One region of the Paenibacillus sp. YIM B09110 genome, then DNA from elsewhere that is predicted to be linked to it. Evidence: riboswitches for the same ligand, from Rfam matches in the RefSeq annotation. Region 1 holds a riboswitch; the other holds the start of a gene.
The links. Region 1 has a riboswitch for cyclic di-AMP ahead of V8F51_RS24395 (ubiquitin-like domain-containing protein). Riboswitches for the same ligand answer to the same signal wherever they lie in the genome.
Positions count from the first base shown of each region.

Region 2: linked by a shared signal. The riboswitch ahead of V8F51_RS20475 (C40 family peptidase) and the one ahead of V8F51_RS24395 (ubiquitin-like domain-containing protein) in region 1 are both predicted to bind cyclic di-AMP.

Region 1 is NZ_JBANSP010000022.1:6,784-14,431, reverse strand. Features, by position in the region: gene rsmA (16S rRNA (adenine(1518)-N(6)/adenine(1519)-N(6))-dimethyltransferase RsmA) at 1-561, opposite strand, end outside; gene rnmV (ribonuclease M5) at 566-1,114, opposite strand; gene V8F51_RS24395 (ubiquitin-like domain-containing protein) at 1,379-2,527, opposite strand; cyclic di-AMP (ydaO/yuaA leader) riboswitch at 2,782-2,967, opposite strand; gene V8F51_RS24390 (TatD family hydrolase) at 3,152-3,925, opposite strand; gene V8F51_RS24385 (HD domain-containing protein) at 3,933-5,240, opposite strand; gene V8F51_RS24380 (AbrB/MazE/SpoVT family DNA-binding domain-containing protein) at 5,515-5,769, shown strand; gene rsmI (16S rRNA (cytidine(1402)-2'-O)-methyltransferase) at 5,896-6,780, opposite strand; gene V8F51_RS24370 (tRNA1(Val) (adenine(37)-N6)-methyltransferase) at 6,777-7,445, opposite strand; gene V8F51_RS24365 (initiation-control protein YabA) at 7,601-7,648, opposite strand, start outside.
Region 2 is NZ_JBANSP010000015.1:48,576-56,223, forward strand. Features, by position in the region: gene V8F51_RS20465 (M1 family metallopeptidase) at 1-925, shown strand, start outside; gene V8F51_RS20470 (hypothetical protein) at 953-1,780, shown strand; cyclic di-AMP (ydaO/yuaA leader) riboswitch at 2,133-2,326, shown strand; gene V8F51_RS20475 (C40 family peptidase) at 2,330-2,806, shown strand; gene V8F51_RS20480 (MFS transporter) at 2,886-4,112, opposite strand; gene V8F51_RS20485 (GNAT family N-acetyltransferase) at 4,260-4,733, shown strand; gene V8F51_RS20490 (EAL domain-containing protein) at 4,749-5,987, opposite strand; gene V8F51_RS20495 (hypothetical protein) at 6,165-6,458, opposite strand; gene motA (flagellar motor stator protein MotA) at 6,704-7,504, shown strand; gene V8F51_RS20505 (flagellar motor protein MotB) at 7,488-7,648, shown strand, end outside.

The sequences.
Region 1 (7,648 bases):
GCTGAGGCTGCCATATTCCTTGCCGCCAGGCTTGGCAGCCATCCGATCGGCGACCTCCTTCTGAATCATAACGACGATATGCTCCAGCGGCAGGCGCTCCTCGAGCAGCTTCATTAAAATCGGCGTTGTCACGTAATAAGGCAGGTTAGCAACGACGCTAACGCCGCTTACATCGCTAAAGCGATCCTGAAATACTTGCTTTAGATCCAGCTTCAGCACATCGCCGTGAATAACCTCCGTATTCGTCTCTTCTGACAATACGTCACGCAGAATCGGAATAAGACGGTTGTCGATCTCGACTGCCGTTACAGTACCCGCAGAAGCGGCTAGCCTTTGCGTGAGCGCACCGATACCCGGGCCAATCTCTAGCGCGCCCTTCGTCTTGTCGAGCTCTGCTGCCTCGACAATCTTATTTAATATATTTTGATCGATCAGGAAGTTCTGACCTAAGCTCTTCTTGAACGAGAAGCCGTACTTCGCAATAATTTCCTTCGTCCGCTTCGGTGTTGCCACTTCAATAGCCGCTCTGCCTGACGCCGCGGTATTTTCTTGTCCGTTCATATCGCTATCCCTCCAGTTGCTGTTCCATCTCGCGCATAGCTTCGTCGAACTCTGTCTTCGAGATGCGGAAGCTTGTACAACGCTTATAAAATTGCTTGCCGTTCGCATAGCCAATGCCAAGCAGCTTGCCTACCAGCAATCTGCGATTCGCCGCATCGGGATGCACGATCAATCCCGCTTCCATTAAGTGCTCCCAGGTCACCTCGCCAGCCGTATCCGTCGTCTCCGTTCGAAGCTCGGAGAGCGCCTGACGAATAGCTTCGGGGCTTGCGTTCTCAATGCCGATATCGCCCTTGTACAGCGCCTTCTCCTGCGGCAGGAACGCATGTTTGCAGCCCGGCGCATGCCTAGCCACAATCTTACGGATGCGTTCCCCCGCATGATCGGGATCCGTAAATATAATTACGCCGCGGCGTTCATTCGCCAGCGCTATACGGCGCAGCACATCATCGCCGATCGCCGAGCCGTTCGTCTCGATCGTATCGGCTTCTACAGCGCGCTTCACCGCAACAGTATCATCCTTGCCCTCTACGACAATGATCTCCTTAATCACTAAGATCATTCCCTTCCTCATTTACTCAAGCGTAAACGGCTATCGCCATCCTAAGCGGCAATAAGCAAACGTTTCGCGGTTAAATATAGGCCTAGTATAAGTGTGAATTTTATACTTTCCTATATTTTAAATAGCTGCAACAATTGCTGCCTGAATTGCGTCAATAAAACTACAAAAAGAAGAGGCTAAGCCTCTTCTTATGATGGCATATTTAATTGTACATTACGATAAGATGATGATAAACAGTTAGCTGCCGATAAAGCACTAAGTGGATGACGGTTTGTTCGGTCCAATAACGTACACGGTGTAACCCTTCTTGCGTCCGAACTTCTCCGCAGTCTTCTGACTGCCGAAATACACGTCGATCTTATTGCCCTTTATTGCGCTTCCCGTATCCTCTGCCCGGCGGAATCCGATGCCTTCGATGAAGACCCACCAGCCGATCGGGATTACCTTCGGATCAACCGCGATCGTTCTTCCTTCCGTCACTTTCGTTCCGGACGCCGTAATGCCGTATTGCGGGTGACTCTCGTCCTTGCCCGTCGATTCCACGCCTGCAGAATACGCAGTTAACGTGACGTTCTTCAAGATGCTCTTCGCCTTAAGCGTTACACCGTTCTTCGTCAACGTCTCCACAGTAGGACTACTGTTAGAGAGCACGGTTACCTTCGGTTCAGGCTTCTTCGTACCGACTGCCACGACTTGATCGACTGCAGCGGTCTCGATTACTTTGCTGACCATTTGCTTAGAAACAAGCACGCCATCCTCGTACTGCTTCTGAATATGCTCAACGATAAGACCTTGCTTCCCGGTCTGGATCAGCTTCTCCTTGCCGACCTCCAGCGTCGGATCTTCTTTCTTCACGATAGAGAATGGCATCGCCCGCTCGCTCTCCGATACTTTCGTATCGACGCGTACAACGGTTACCGACATATCCTCTTCGACAGATGAGTTAAGCGACGGTACTACTTTATCATGATTACGAACAGAAATATTTAATTGCTCGATCGCCGCTTGCACAGTTCCTTCTGTCGTGTACACCGTTGATGTCTTGCCATCCGCCGTTACATTGACCGCCACCGCATGATTAATTTCAACGCGATCGCCGTCTTTAATGGCTGCATTCAGAGGCACCGAAACCTCGTCATGCTCGCCAATCGTAATAGCTTGTTCATCCAGTAGGCGTTGCAGGACCCATTGCTTTGTTTCTACAACGGTTTCTTGTCCATTCACTACTACGGAGACGCTTTTGACAGCCGTTCCGTACAACAACACCAGTAACATGAAAGTCATAGCGATTGAGATAATAGCACTGAGTAGTATCAAACGCAAATTTTCATGCTTCCATCGCATTGCGAAAGACATGCTGGATGATCGTTTCCCATGGGTGTCCTTTACCTGGATTGTGCCCATTTCATCGGTCCTCCTTCATAGCCCCGCCGCCAAGTGTTACGCATGATTACAACTGACGCGACTATAGTATATTGGCGTGCGAGCACGCAATCCAGTAATTCTACTTCTTTTCTCGATCCTCTCACCTCCATGACTAACCCTATGACGACGATTTCCCGATTATTCGAAAATAAAAAGAAGCCGTCGACAGAGGATCTGTATCGTGGCTTCTCGGGTGTCTACACGAGATATCATAAAAATGGGTGCACGAGGTTGATCGCTCTCTATGAACGCTTACGAGGTTAGCTGTCGGATTCGGGCAAGAGAGCTGCCCTATTCGAAATCGCAATGCTCATGGCAATGGCTTCGAAATTCACCCCTGAAAAGATCAAAGCGCGGTCCTTCAAATACCCGCACTTGGGTCCCCCGTTCTCCTTCCGGAGATTAAGCGCAAACTGGAAATCCAATACAAAAAGTAATAACTCTGAAATGAATCATACCTTCACGGACGGTCTGTTGTAAAGAAGCGATAAAAGACGATTTAAGCGAAAAAGCTGGTTAAAGTCGGAAAAGTTTATAGATTTCTTGAACAAAATCCAGTTTTATCGCCCAAAAGGTCATTGGATCTCTCGTTTCCTACCGTTTTTAAACAATACCAAAACATTTTTTACCGTTTTCGGTCGTGATTTTGGCTATTTCTTCCACGGATTTGCCCAATAGCTCGGCTGCCGACTGGGCGACAAGAGAGACGTAAGCGGACTCATTTCTCTTCCCTCGGAACGGGTGAGGGGTCAAATAAGGGGCGTCCGTTTCGATCAATAATCGGTCCATTGGAACTTGCTTCAGCACCTCTTTTGGCACACGTGCATTTTGGAATGTAACCGGTCCCCCGAACGAGATATAGAAGTTCATATCGAGGCAGGCTTTGGCCGTCTCCCAACTGCCGGAATAGCAGTGCATGACGCCTCCAACCTCTGCAGCATTCTCCTCGCGCAAGATCGTAATGATATCCTCATGCGCATCCCGATTGTGGATGACGATCGGCTTCTTCACCTTTCGAGCCAGTCTAATCTGCTCCCGGAATACACGATGCTGCACATCCTTAGGAGAAGTGTCCCAATGGTAATCAAGGCCTATCTCGCCGATTGCGACAACTTTCGGATGATCGCATAGCCGTTCGATCCATTCCAAGTCGTCTGGCGTCATATCGATGCTGTCGACAGGGTGCCAGCCAACTGCTGCGTAGATAAAGTCATAAGCTTCCGCAAGTGCAATCGTTGTAGGGATCGTCTCCCTGTTAAAACCGATATTGAGCAGCAGATCAACGCCCGCTTCTCTCGCTCGCTCAATTACCTCTGTACGGTCCTCGTCGAACTTATGTGAGTCTAGATGGGTATGCGTATCAAATAAGTATGTCATGTTGATGTTATACTCCTTCATTAAGCTGAAATAGTTGTTTCAGATGAGGACTAATCCGCGAAATATTCATCCTTAGCGGCTCCTCTGGAAAATACAAATGATACTGTCCCTGATGCAAGCCGGTGATCGATCTAACAATGTCGGATTTAGCCGATATTTCACTTATTTCGTCCTGATGATCCAGCAACAAAATCGGCGCTTTTTCTTTCTTTTCTCCCTCTTGTCTGTCGGGACGATAAACGTCGTAAGGCAGATCGAATGGGAAATCGAGCTCCATATGGTACTCCGGATTCATGCCGATCGAGAGGAACAGCAAACGTATTTCTTCTAATAAAGTAGGCTCAGGATCATTGATCGTTATGTACTTGTATAATCGACGATTCAGGAAGCGGTCGCATAGGTCGGCCAGCAGTGAATCGTCCTCTTCGGCCCATTGCATGAATGCCGTCTGCGCAAGCGCTTCATCCAGCTTCAAATAATCGCTGACGGCCATCGTATTATCGAGCAGCCGCTTGACCGATTCTGGCATCCATAAGAAGGAATAACCCTTCTCGTACAGTTCCTTCGCCCGGCGGAAAATTTGCCTCAAAATGATTTCCGAGCTCCTCGTAACCGGATGGAAGTAAATCTGCCAATACATCTGGTAACGCGACATCAAATAATGTTCCACCGCATGCATGCCGCTTTCCTTAACCACAATTTGCCCTTTGTAAGGCCGCATCACACGCAAAATGCGCTCCAAATCAAAATTTCCGTAGTTTACTCCCGTAAAATAAGCATCTCGGAGCAAATAATCCATTCGATCCGCATCCATTTGACTTGATATCAAGCTGACAACAATCGGCTTTGGATATTTTTTCTGAATGACGGCAGCGACATGGCTCGGAAAATCTTCGGATACGGCTCGCAGCACTCGATTGATTTCCGTATCCTCGAGTATAATTTTGCACGTCCATTCCTCATGATCGGTATCGAATACCTCTTCAAGCGAATGGGAGAACGGACCGTGACCGACATCATGAAGCAGCGCCGCGCATAATGATACGAGCCGCTCCTCCTTCGGCCAGTCATGGAAGCTATTGCGTTCGAACTGTGAAATAATTTTTCTCGTAATTTCATATACGCCCAGCGAATGGGAGAAACGGCTGTGCTCTGCGCCATGGAATGTTAAGTAGGACGTCCCTAATTGCCGAATTCGGCGCAAACGCTGAAATTCTTTGGTGTTAATAAGGTCCCAAATCGTTTGGTCTTGTACGTATATATAATGGTGTACGGGATCCTTGAATACCTTCTCTTCCTGAAGCGGCTCTCTCATTTTATGATCATCTCCTTCGTTCATATTTTCGACACATAATGTCGAATTAATGTCGAATAGTGTCGTTTAATAGTTTCCAAATTGTCGAAGCTGTTGTATTCTATTACAGAGTAGTATGCCCCCATTTCGTAGTCAAATGCCCGTAATTACGGATATTTATAGTAAATTTTTAGGTTGACTATTTTGGGAATCGTTGGTATTATTATAGACATAAACCTAAGAAACATGTCGAACGATGGCGAAACAATTTATCTAAGAGAGGGATTGATAGATCATGATGAAATCAACAGGGATTGTCCGTAAAGTGGACGAATTGGGACGAGTTGTTATTCCGATTGAATTGCGCCGTACGCTAGGAATCGGAGAGAAGGATGCGCTAGAGATTTACGTGGACGGAGAGCGCATCATGTTGAAGAAATACGAGCCTGCATGTATCTTCTGTGGCAATGCAGAGAACGTATCTTACTTCAAAGGAAAAATAGTTTGCCATATTTGTTTATCAGAAATGCCTTCTCCTGTGACAAAATAAAAAAAATAGGTTATAATCATTTATATCCACATGTTAATTCTAACCTTTTTATACTCCTTGATGCCTTCCTGCGCTAGAACCCGGCCAGGAAGGTCTTTTTTTGTCCACTTATCCACAGTCCCGATTCTAGCGATTAACCTCGTTATAGACATCCCGCTTCGGCAAGCCGCGATCGACAGCCGCTCTCTTAATCGCTTCCTTGCGATCCATGTCTCTCTCATAATGCGCAACATGCGCGGCAATATCAAGTTCAGACCACCAAGCGCCTTCTGCTTCTTGTTCACTCGCCTCAGATTCGCTTAAACCTGCAATAACGATTACGAACTCACCGAGCGGCGGATGCTCTGCGAACCAATCTATACATTCGCTCACCGTTCCACGCACTGCTTCTTCATGACGCTTCGTCAATTCGCGAACTAATGCAATCTGTCGATCACCAAGACTGTCCAATATGACGTCCAGCGTCTTCGTAACGCGATGCGGAGATTCGTAGAGCAGCAGTGTGTCACGCTTACCGCCCCGCTCCTGCAGCCACTTCGTAAGCGATTTGCGGTCACGCGGAGGAAACCCGGCGAATGTGAAGCTGTCCGTCGGCAGCCCGGACATAATAAGCGCCGAGAGCGCAGCATTAGCGCCAGGAATCGGAATTACCGCTATACCATTATCGATCGCGTCGCGCACAAGATCGGCGCCTGGATCGGATATGGCGGGCAGCCCTGCATCGCTGACCAGCGCAATGGACTGTCCATCCTGTAACAGTCGGATCAATTCCGGTCCGCTCGCGTTTTTGTTATGCTCATGGTAACTTACCGTTCGTGTGCTGATTTCGAAATGCGTTAGAAGCTTTCGCGTCTGCCTCGTATCCTCGGCTGCAATAAGCTGTACTTCCTTCAGCGTCCGAATTGCACGATAAGTCATATCCTCCAAGTTGCCGATTGGCGTACCTACGAGATATAAGCTGCCATAAGGCCGTTTGGCACTGTCCGTGCCAAAGCTCTTCTGTACGTTCATACGATCTGCACTCCGTTCTCATACACCATTATCGGCGGCAAAAGCTTAATATCAGGCTTCCCGTCACGCATTGCTTCTATTAATATCATGTTCGCCTCCGCATTCGCGTGAGGATGGACGAATTGTACCCGTTTCGGCTCCAGCTTCCACTTGCGCATCGTCTCTACAATATCAAGCAGCCTTGATGGACGATGTACCATCGCTACCTTGCCCCCAGGGCGCACCAGCCTGGCGCTCGCCTTCATCACATCGTTCAACGTGCAATGAATTTCATGCCTAGCAATTGCATAGTGCTCATTCTCGTTCTGGTCACCTGCTGTTACAGGCATGTACGGCGGATTGACCGTAACCGCATCGTAGACGCCATTACCCGCTTCCTTCGCATACATCCGCAAATCCTGCTCGATGACCTGAATCTGCTCCTGCAGCCCGTTCATCTCTATACTCCGCCTTGCCATATCAGCCAATCGCGGCTGAATTTCGACTGCATCGATCTGTGCTTTCGTCCGTGTGCTTAGCAGCATCGGAATAACGCCATTACCTGTACACAGGTCTACAATCTTGCCTCGTTTCGGAATATTGGCGAAGCGTGACAGCAGCACCGCATCAAGCGAGAAGCTGAACACTTCTCTGCTCTGTATAATTTTTAACCCATTCTCCGTCATTAAATCATCTAGACGCTCATTAGACGCCAAGATTACAGATTCAGACACGTCAATGCCTCTCCTTTATTAACCCTTAAAATTTAAAGTACTCATTCGGATGTGGTAATAAAAATGCCGCCCTTTGCGGTAAGGACGGCTTGTCAATACGGATTGCATTATTTATTTAGAAAGGATAGACAAAACAAGCAATCTCCCTCGGTCCG
Region 2 (7,648 bases), on a different contig from region 1:
TCCTTACAGCACGCTGTCGATTGTTGTCCCGCCAAAGGGCGGCAATGGCGCGGGCGGCATGGAATACCCGACGCTCGTCACCGCGTTCGCCGCCGAGAAGGCGAATCCCGGCTATGATCTCGAGCGTACCGTCGTTCATGAGATCGGCCACCAATATTGGTACGGCATGGTCGCCTCCAATGAATTCGAGGAAGCTTGGTTGGACGAGGGCTTCACCTCCTATGCCGAGGATATGGTCATGGAGTCCGCCTACGGACTTGAGCCGAACCTCAGGATTGAAGCGAGCTATATGACGGACCCTGCGCCGCTTAAGCAGCCGTCTTGGGCTTATAGCAGCCATAATCAATACGCGGAGAACGTCTATCTGCGAGCGAAGCTTGTCCTTGTCGGCATCCGGCATCAGGTCGGCGAGAAGACGATGGCGAAGATTATGCGGACCTATTTTCAAAAATACAAGTTCAAGCATCCTTCGACCGCCGACTTCCAGCGTGTTGTCGAGCAAGTCACGAAGACGAAGTGGCATGACTACTTCAGCGGGTACGTGTATGCGAACCAAATGTCCGACTACTCGGTCGAATCGATTCAAGTGAAGCCGACCGAACAGGACGGCCAGCAGCTCTACGAATCGACCGTGCTCGTGAAGCGGAACGGCGGTGTAAGCGGTCAAATCCCGATCACGCTGCAGTTCACGGACGGCGCGACGGTGACAAAGCTATGGGATGCCGACGACTCCCACGTCCAGCTTACGCAAGTGCATACGGCTCCTCTGCAATGGGCGATGATTGATTCCGAGCATTCGAACGTACTCGACAATAAGCTCATCAACAACTATATGCAGGCCGATCTTTCGGACAAGACGCGCATCCGGTGGGGCATCAGCGTATCGAAGCTGATCGAGGGACTGTTAGGTACGCTGAGCTGGTAAGTATAAGCGCGCAAGGAGCGATCGAATATGAAAATGTATATGAAGCAAGGTTGGCAGCTTGCGATCAAGCACTTCCACCTCATCATTCTGTTATTTCTGTATCAGTTGCTATGGGGCTTCTTCCTCTATCGATTTATCGATTCGGTCGTCTCGCCCTTGCTGCGCCGGTTTCCAGCTGCATACCCGTCTGATACAGCCGTTCATCTCTTCCTGACCGAGGCGCAGTTCCAACTGCTGAAGACCGACATCCTTACGCCTTATGTATGGATGCTGGGCGGCTTGTTCGCCATCCGCATGCTGCTGACTCCACTGTTCAATGCCGGACTGTTCTATTCGCTGCACCATTCTAGTACCCGAGGCGAAGGCGCTGCCGGCGGCGGCACTAAATTCGTAGAAGGAATTCGCAAAGCTTGGAAACCGGTCATGCTGCTTCACTGGGCGGAGGCCGTGTTAGCACTTGCTCCCGGTTTCTGGGTGCTGCCTCATGCGCTCGACGCATACCTGCAAGGCGGCTCGAACGTCGACCTGCTGCAATCCGTCCTTCCTGGCGCTGGACTATGGCTGTTCTGGGGCTTGCTGCTGCATCTGCTCTTCCTGGCCATGCAGCTTGGCGCTGCCTCAAAAGAAGGTATCCTCCACTCGCTCGGGCGCGCGATGAGGCATATCATCTCCTTCGCTGCCATCTCGCTAGTTATGTGGGCCATCGGAGCCGGATTAGGACTTCTCATCACCGGTGTATCGCTGCTATGGGCCGGACTATTCGCGCTTATTCTTCATCAAGGCTACAACTTGGTGCGAACGCTCGTCCGAGTATGGACCATCGCAGCCCAGTACGAATGCCTGCAATCCAAGTAGCTTCATCACTTTAGCCTGCTTTAGCTCAAAAACCCCCGAATCAACGCCTGTCCTATTATGGCGAATTCGGGGGTTTTTACGTTATCATCCTACTAATGACGGCGACAGCCTTTTTTGCTAGAAAGATGAGAATCCTCTCACCATTAGTACCTTCAGGTCATACTTTACATAATATCCACATAATTAATGAAATCGAGTATCGATTATTTAGTCCCTCGGTCCTAGTTGCGGCTTTATTATTACATGAAAAATGATTATACGAAGCAGTTTGTCAAAAGATTACATGAGAATTATTAGAATTTTGTTAGAAAGGCAGGAGATCAATAAAAAAAATAGAATAATTGTCAAGAGCAAAAACAAACTGCCTAATTTCCTAGCGGAAAACGGGGGAACCACTCTGGGTGAATTGATTCCGACGCCACGGCTATAAGTCATACCGCCTCTGTAGAAGAGGACATCATCGACTTGTTCGTAGCGCCTGAGGAATCATAGGGAACCTTCAACCGAACCCCACAGCTAACCTCGTCGGCACCGGAAGGAGTTTCACAATTGAAAAAGGTTACCGTAATGCTTTTGGGGCTTGCGCTCTTGCTCGCTTTTCAAGCGGGAAGTGTTTTCGCAGACTCCAAAATGAACGGATTTATCAATGATGTTATTGGTACTCCGTACAAAAGCGGTGGAACTACCGCGAAAGGCTTCGATTGCTCCGGCTTCACGAGCTATGTGTTCGCTAAGATGGGCATCGAACTTCCTCGCGTTTCCTCCGATCAAGCAACAGTTGGCACGAAGGTCGCTAAAGCTGACCTGATTGCCGGGGATCTTGTGTTCTTCGACACAAGCGGCGGCAACAACGGCGCAATCTCCCACGTCGGCATCTACATAGGGGACGGCAAGATTGTACACGCTTCGGTTAGCCGCGGCGTTGTAGTCGACAAAATCGATTCCTCTTACTACAAACCTCGTTATGTGACAGCACGTCGCATTCTTAGCGAGGAAGCATTTACAACTTACGCCGACGAAAAATAGTTTCACCCTTTAACAACAAAGCCGCAGGCTGTTCGTCCACTCGTGACAACAGTCTGCGGCTTTGTTATTTTTGTACTTTCTATCTATTACCCGCAGCATCGCGCCGCTGTGATTGCCCTCTACCCAGCACAAGCATTGCGCCCAGTACGAACAGCATGATCAGAACTAGTATGCTGACGTACCAGAGCGTAACCCCTCCGTCATACCGATCCATGAACCAGCCGGTAACGCGAGGGAAGATTGCCCCGCCAAGCCCGCCGCATGCCACGAGCAAACTCGTCGTCCGCTCTGTCATACCTGGGATTAGCGCGTTCGCATAGACAAGCGCAATGCCGAATATGCCCGAGAAGAACAGCCCGCTTAAAGCGACGAAGAAGAGCATCCAGCTGAGCTGGCCCATGAGCGCCATTAACGCGAACACGATCGTTGCTCCGCCAGTAGCGATAAACAAATACTTCGCATACCCCATTTTCTCCGCCAGCGTGCCTGCAAATATACGTCCGAACACCATCGTTGCCCAGAACAGGCTGAGCGCTGCCGCAGCACTTGACTCATCTACCTGCGAGCGCTCAATGAGCAAGGACGGCAAGTAATTGGAGAAGCTCATCTCCATGCCTACGTAGATCATGAAGAACGCTGCCGACAGCAGCAAGAACGGAAGCGCGGTGCGCGGATAACCGAACAATCCGGTTCTTGCACCTGCAGCCCCCTGCTCTAGGCTGTTGCTCACCGCTGCTTTCGGCGGTTGGAAGCCGATCTGCTCGTCCAGCTTGCCGAAGGACATCGTTAGCCACAATACAAATGTAACGCCCGACAGCGCCGCAAGTATCGGGAATGATAACTGCCATACGTTCTGAGCGATCAAATAAGCGGCTGCAACCGGTATAATAAGTGCGCCGACGCCAAAGAACGTTTCCAGCCTGCTCATCGCCGAAGCCTTGCCCTTGGCAAGGTCGATGATCATCGCGCCGACGACCGCTTCCGTCATGCCGAAGCCGATCCCCGCGAGAGGAGCAACGGCCAGCATCCAGCCCCAAGGAAGAAGCAGGCTGTAAGCGGCCTCGCTTAAAGTAAGCGCGCCAAGCGCAATAAGCACCGCGCCCCGCTTGCCTATTCTCGCCGTAATGGAGGGAGCCAGTATGACACCGACCAGGAAGCCGAGAAATTGATTCATAATCCATTGTCCGCCGTCTTTGTAAGTGAGCCCATAATGATCAATCAGCTGCTCCAGTATCGATCCGCCTACCACATGCGCAATACCGATTACCAAGTAAGACAGACAGCCGATCCATATTAACTTCTTCATGCCGTAGTTCTCCTTATGTCCGCGCGCCTTCTGGCGCCTATCTGATATACTTAGTCATACGTATCCAACTCATTTGCTCCAACCGGGGGTTATAAGAAATTGAATAATTTAAACCATTCTTCTCATTATAAACGCTATCCAATTCAAATGACCATATGTCCGCTGGAAATACAGCACGCTGTCGAAATATGCAATTGGATTTACGAGCCTCCCTACGATGTCTATCACTGGCCAACTTGGGAGCAAATGCAAAAGGACGAAATCGAATTCGGCGATCCCGTCCTGCGTGCGCAGCAATATATAGCAATCGTTGATGATAATTCGAGACTGATCGGCTTCGCCCAGTTGTTCCCCATGACCGGCGTAACCAGGCTCGGACTCGGACTCCGCCCTGATCTGTGCAGCCGAGGGCTTGGTCCTTCCTTCGCTAAGCTAATTGCGCTGGAAGCGCGAAGAAGAATGCCTCAACATGAGATCGACTTGGAGGTGCTCGCTTGGAATAAGCGCGCTGTACGTGCCTACGAACAGGCAGGCTTCCGTATTACCGATACGTATGCCCGTTCTTCTCAGAACGGTTACGCTGAATGCCATTGCATGGTGTTCGAGCCCATCCAGAGCTAACAGCTCTGAATGCAATTATATCGCTTGCGTGCCATGCTCTATATCTATTACATCTGCGAATAAAATAAGTCCAGGTCCAACAAGCACCGATATCGTCCGAATCCATGCATGGGTATCAAGATCCGTATAAGCTCTCGATACAATCGATCTTCGATCCTCGTTCATCTGTACGATGTTCGGAACGAAGTACGGCCGCCAGCACCAGTTCGCGCCTCGGAATTGGTCCTCGCTCCGCCATGAGCCGTCAGACTCGCGAAAATAGTTCGCAGATAGCTGGATCCCGTCCTGATTGCACAAGTACACGCGGATATAGCTCGTATCCAGCTCCGGAAGAAGCCGCAGAGCCCAATCGTCATTACTTTCCGTAATGCCATCGGAGGTATCCACGATATGCGCGAGCTGCTTCGCAAGCTGCTCGGCCTTGACTTGCCAATCGCGCTCCGAGATGACGTGATGCAGCAGATGCCGCTCCAGCTCCTCGACAATAATTGGAGCGAAGCAATCGGGATCGCGGAAATCCGCCTCGGCCCTCGCGAACATGAACCCTTGCACATAACGCGCGCCTGCTCGAATTGCTCTAGCAAGATCCTCTCTCGTCTCAACGCCTTCCACGAGCAAGGAGGCGCCGATCAGCTCCGCCATATCTGAGAAGGAGCGAAGCACGCCGAAGTAGCCGTCATGCGTTGCGCTCTTCTTAATCATATGTATATCGATCTTCAGCAAGTTAGGCTGAATCTGCGCAATACGGTCGAAGCTGCTGAAACCGCTGCCTACATCATCAATTGCAATCTGACAGCCTTGCTCCCGATAGAGGTCTACAACGGTGCGAAGTACCTCCATTGAGCCTTGGAAGCTCTGCTCCGTAATCTCAATAACGACTTTCCGTGGGTCAATGCCGTATTTCTTAAGCAGAGACAACGTGAACAGCTCTCCGGATTGCTCATAACGATAAATCCAAGAAGGCTTTAAATTAATAAACAACATAGGAGGTTCATCCATTTGACCCAGCTTGGCAAAAGCCTGCTCGCGCAACAGCCGATCCACGAGAATATGCTCCTCATCGGACACTGTTTCATCGCTAAAGAAAGGCCCCAAGCTGCGAACAGAATCTCCTTTTACCGCTCTAGCCAGCACCTCATAGCCCATAATTCTCCGAGTATCCATCGCTATGATCGGCTGATAGTAGGCTGCTAGCTTTTCATCTTGTAGTCCTAGCGCTTTTGGCAGTGCTATTGTAGTGTGACCATCACTCATAGCGCTCTCCTTCATGTTACTCGCATGTTATATTATCTACCATATTAATGAGTATCATTGTAATTGAATCGACATTAAATGTAAAGAAGCGACATATTAACTGCCAATCCGACTATTTTGTCGAATGATACCTCTAATATATAGTAGCAATCTAACAACCATCGGAGAAAAGCTGACTTAGATCAGTCTAACTATGCGCGTAACCTGATTGCTCTGAGATACTTCTATAATATGATGCTTGCTGTTGTAAGTAATGACGCCTTCGGCAACCTTAATTTCTGGATTTTCGCCCAGTCCGAAAAACACATCGTCAGCCAGCGCTTCCATTACCTCATGACGGTCATCCTCATGTAGGGCTTCCCATTCCTCGGTTTCCATCTCAAAAAACGTGTAGCTATTCTCAATCTCTGCCACAGCCTCCGTCAACTCTTTTAAAATATCCGCATATTCTCTTGCATGTCTAACTCCCATGTTCATTACCTGCCTTCTATTATTATTGTCGTTTTGCTCTGCATGTCTTCGACGGGCTTTCAAATCGCGAATGCATATGGACTTATACTCTTATTTTACATCATTTCGACAATATTAAACGTCATCCGCCCCAAATCGTTTCGTTTACTCTAATCTCAGCCCCCCTATTTGTCGATAATAATAGAAAGTAGACAAGCGTAAGCGCTAGAATATTTAATTCGAATACGTACTGGACGGGGTGTATGATGAAAAATTCAACAATTATAGGTATTGTACTAGGTCTTGTCGCTGTTTTGGGAGGTATGGTGCTTAAAGGCGCGCACTTATCGTCTCTGGCCAATCCGGCCGCATTCGCCATCATCATACTAGGAACCATTGCATCGGTTATGATTGCCTTCCCGATGTCTGAGCTCGGCAAAGTAGGCAAACTCTTCAAAATGGTTTTTACCGATCAAAAGCTTATGCAACGCGATCAATTGATCGCTAACTTTATGGAATGGGCATCGATTACGCGCCGCGAGGGCTTGCTTGCGCTGGAAGCGAAGGTCGACGATATCGAGGATCCGTTCCTGCGGAACGGCATGCGTATGATTATCGACGGCAACGACCAGGATTTCGTTCGCGACGTCTTGCTTGAAGACATTTCCGCTACCGAGGATCGCCACAAGGCAGGCGCGCTCATCTTTACACAAGCAGGCACATATGCCCCTACACTCGGGGTACTCGGCGCCGTTGTCGGTCTCGTTGCGGCACTTGCCGACATGAGTGACATGGAGAAGCTGGCCCATGCGATCGCCGGCGCCTTCATCGCTACATTGCTCGGTATATTCACAGGTTATGTATTATGGCATCCAATTGCCAACAAATTAAAACGTTTGTCGAAGAGCGAAATCCAAATCCGCCTTATGATGGTTGAAGGACTGCTGTCTATTCAATCCGGCGTATCGACGATCGCTATTAATCAGAAACTGTCCGTATTCCTCACTCCAACGGAAAGAAAAAAACTGAGGGAGAAGGAGGAAGGCGCCGTTGAGCAGAAAGCATAAGCATGACGATCACGAAGAGCATGTAGACGAATCCTGGCTCATTCCTTATGCCGACTTGCTGACCCTGCTGCTTGCTCTCTTTATCGTTCTGTATTCCATGAACTCCGTTGACGTGAAGAAGTTCGAGGAGATGTCCAAAGCGTT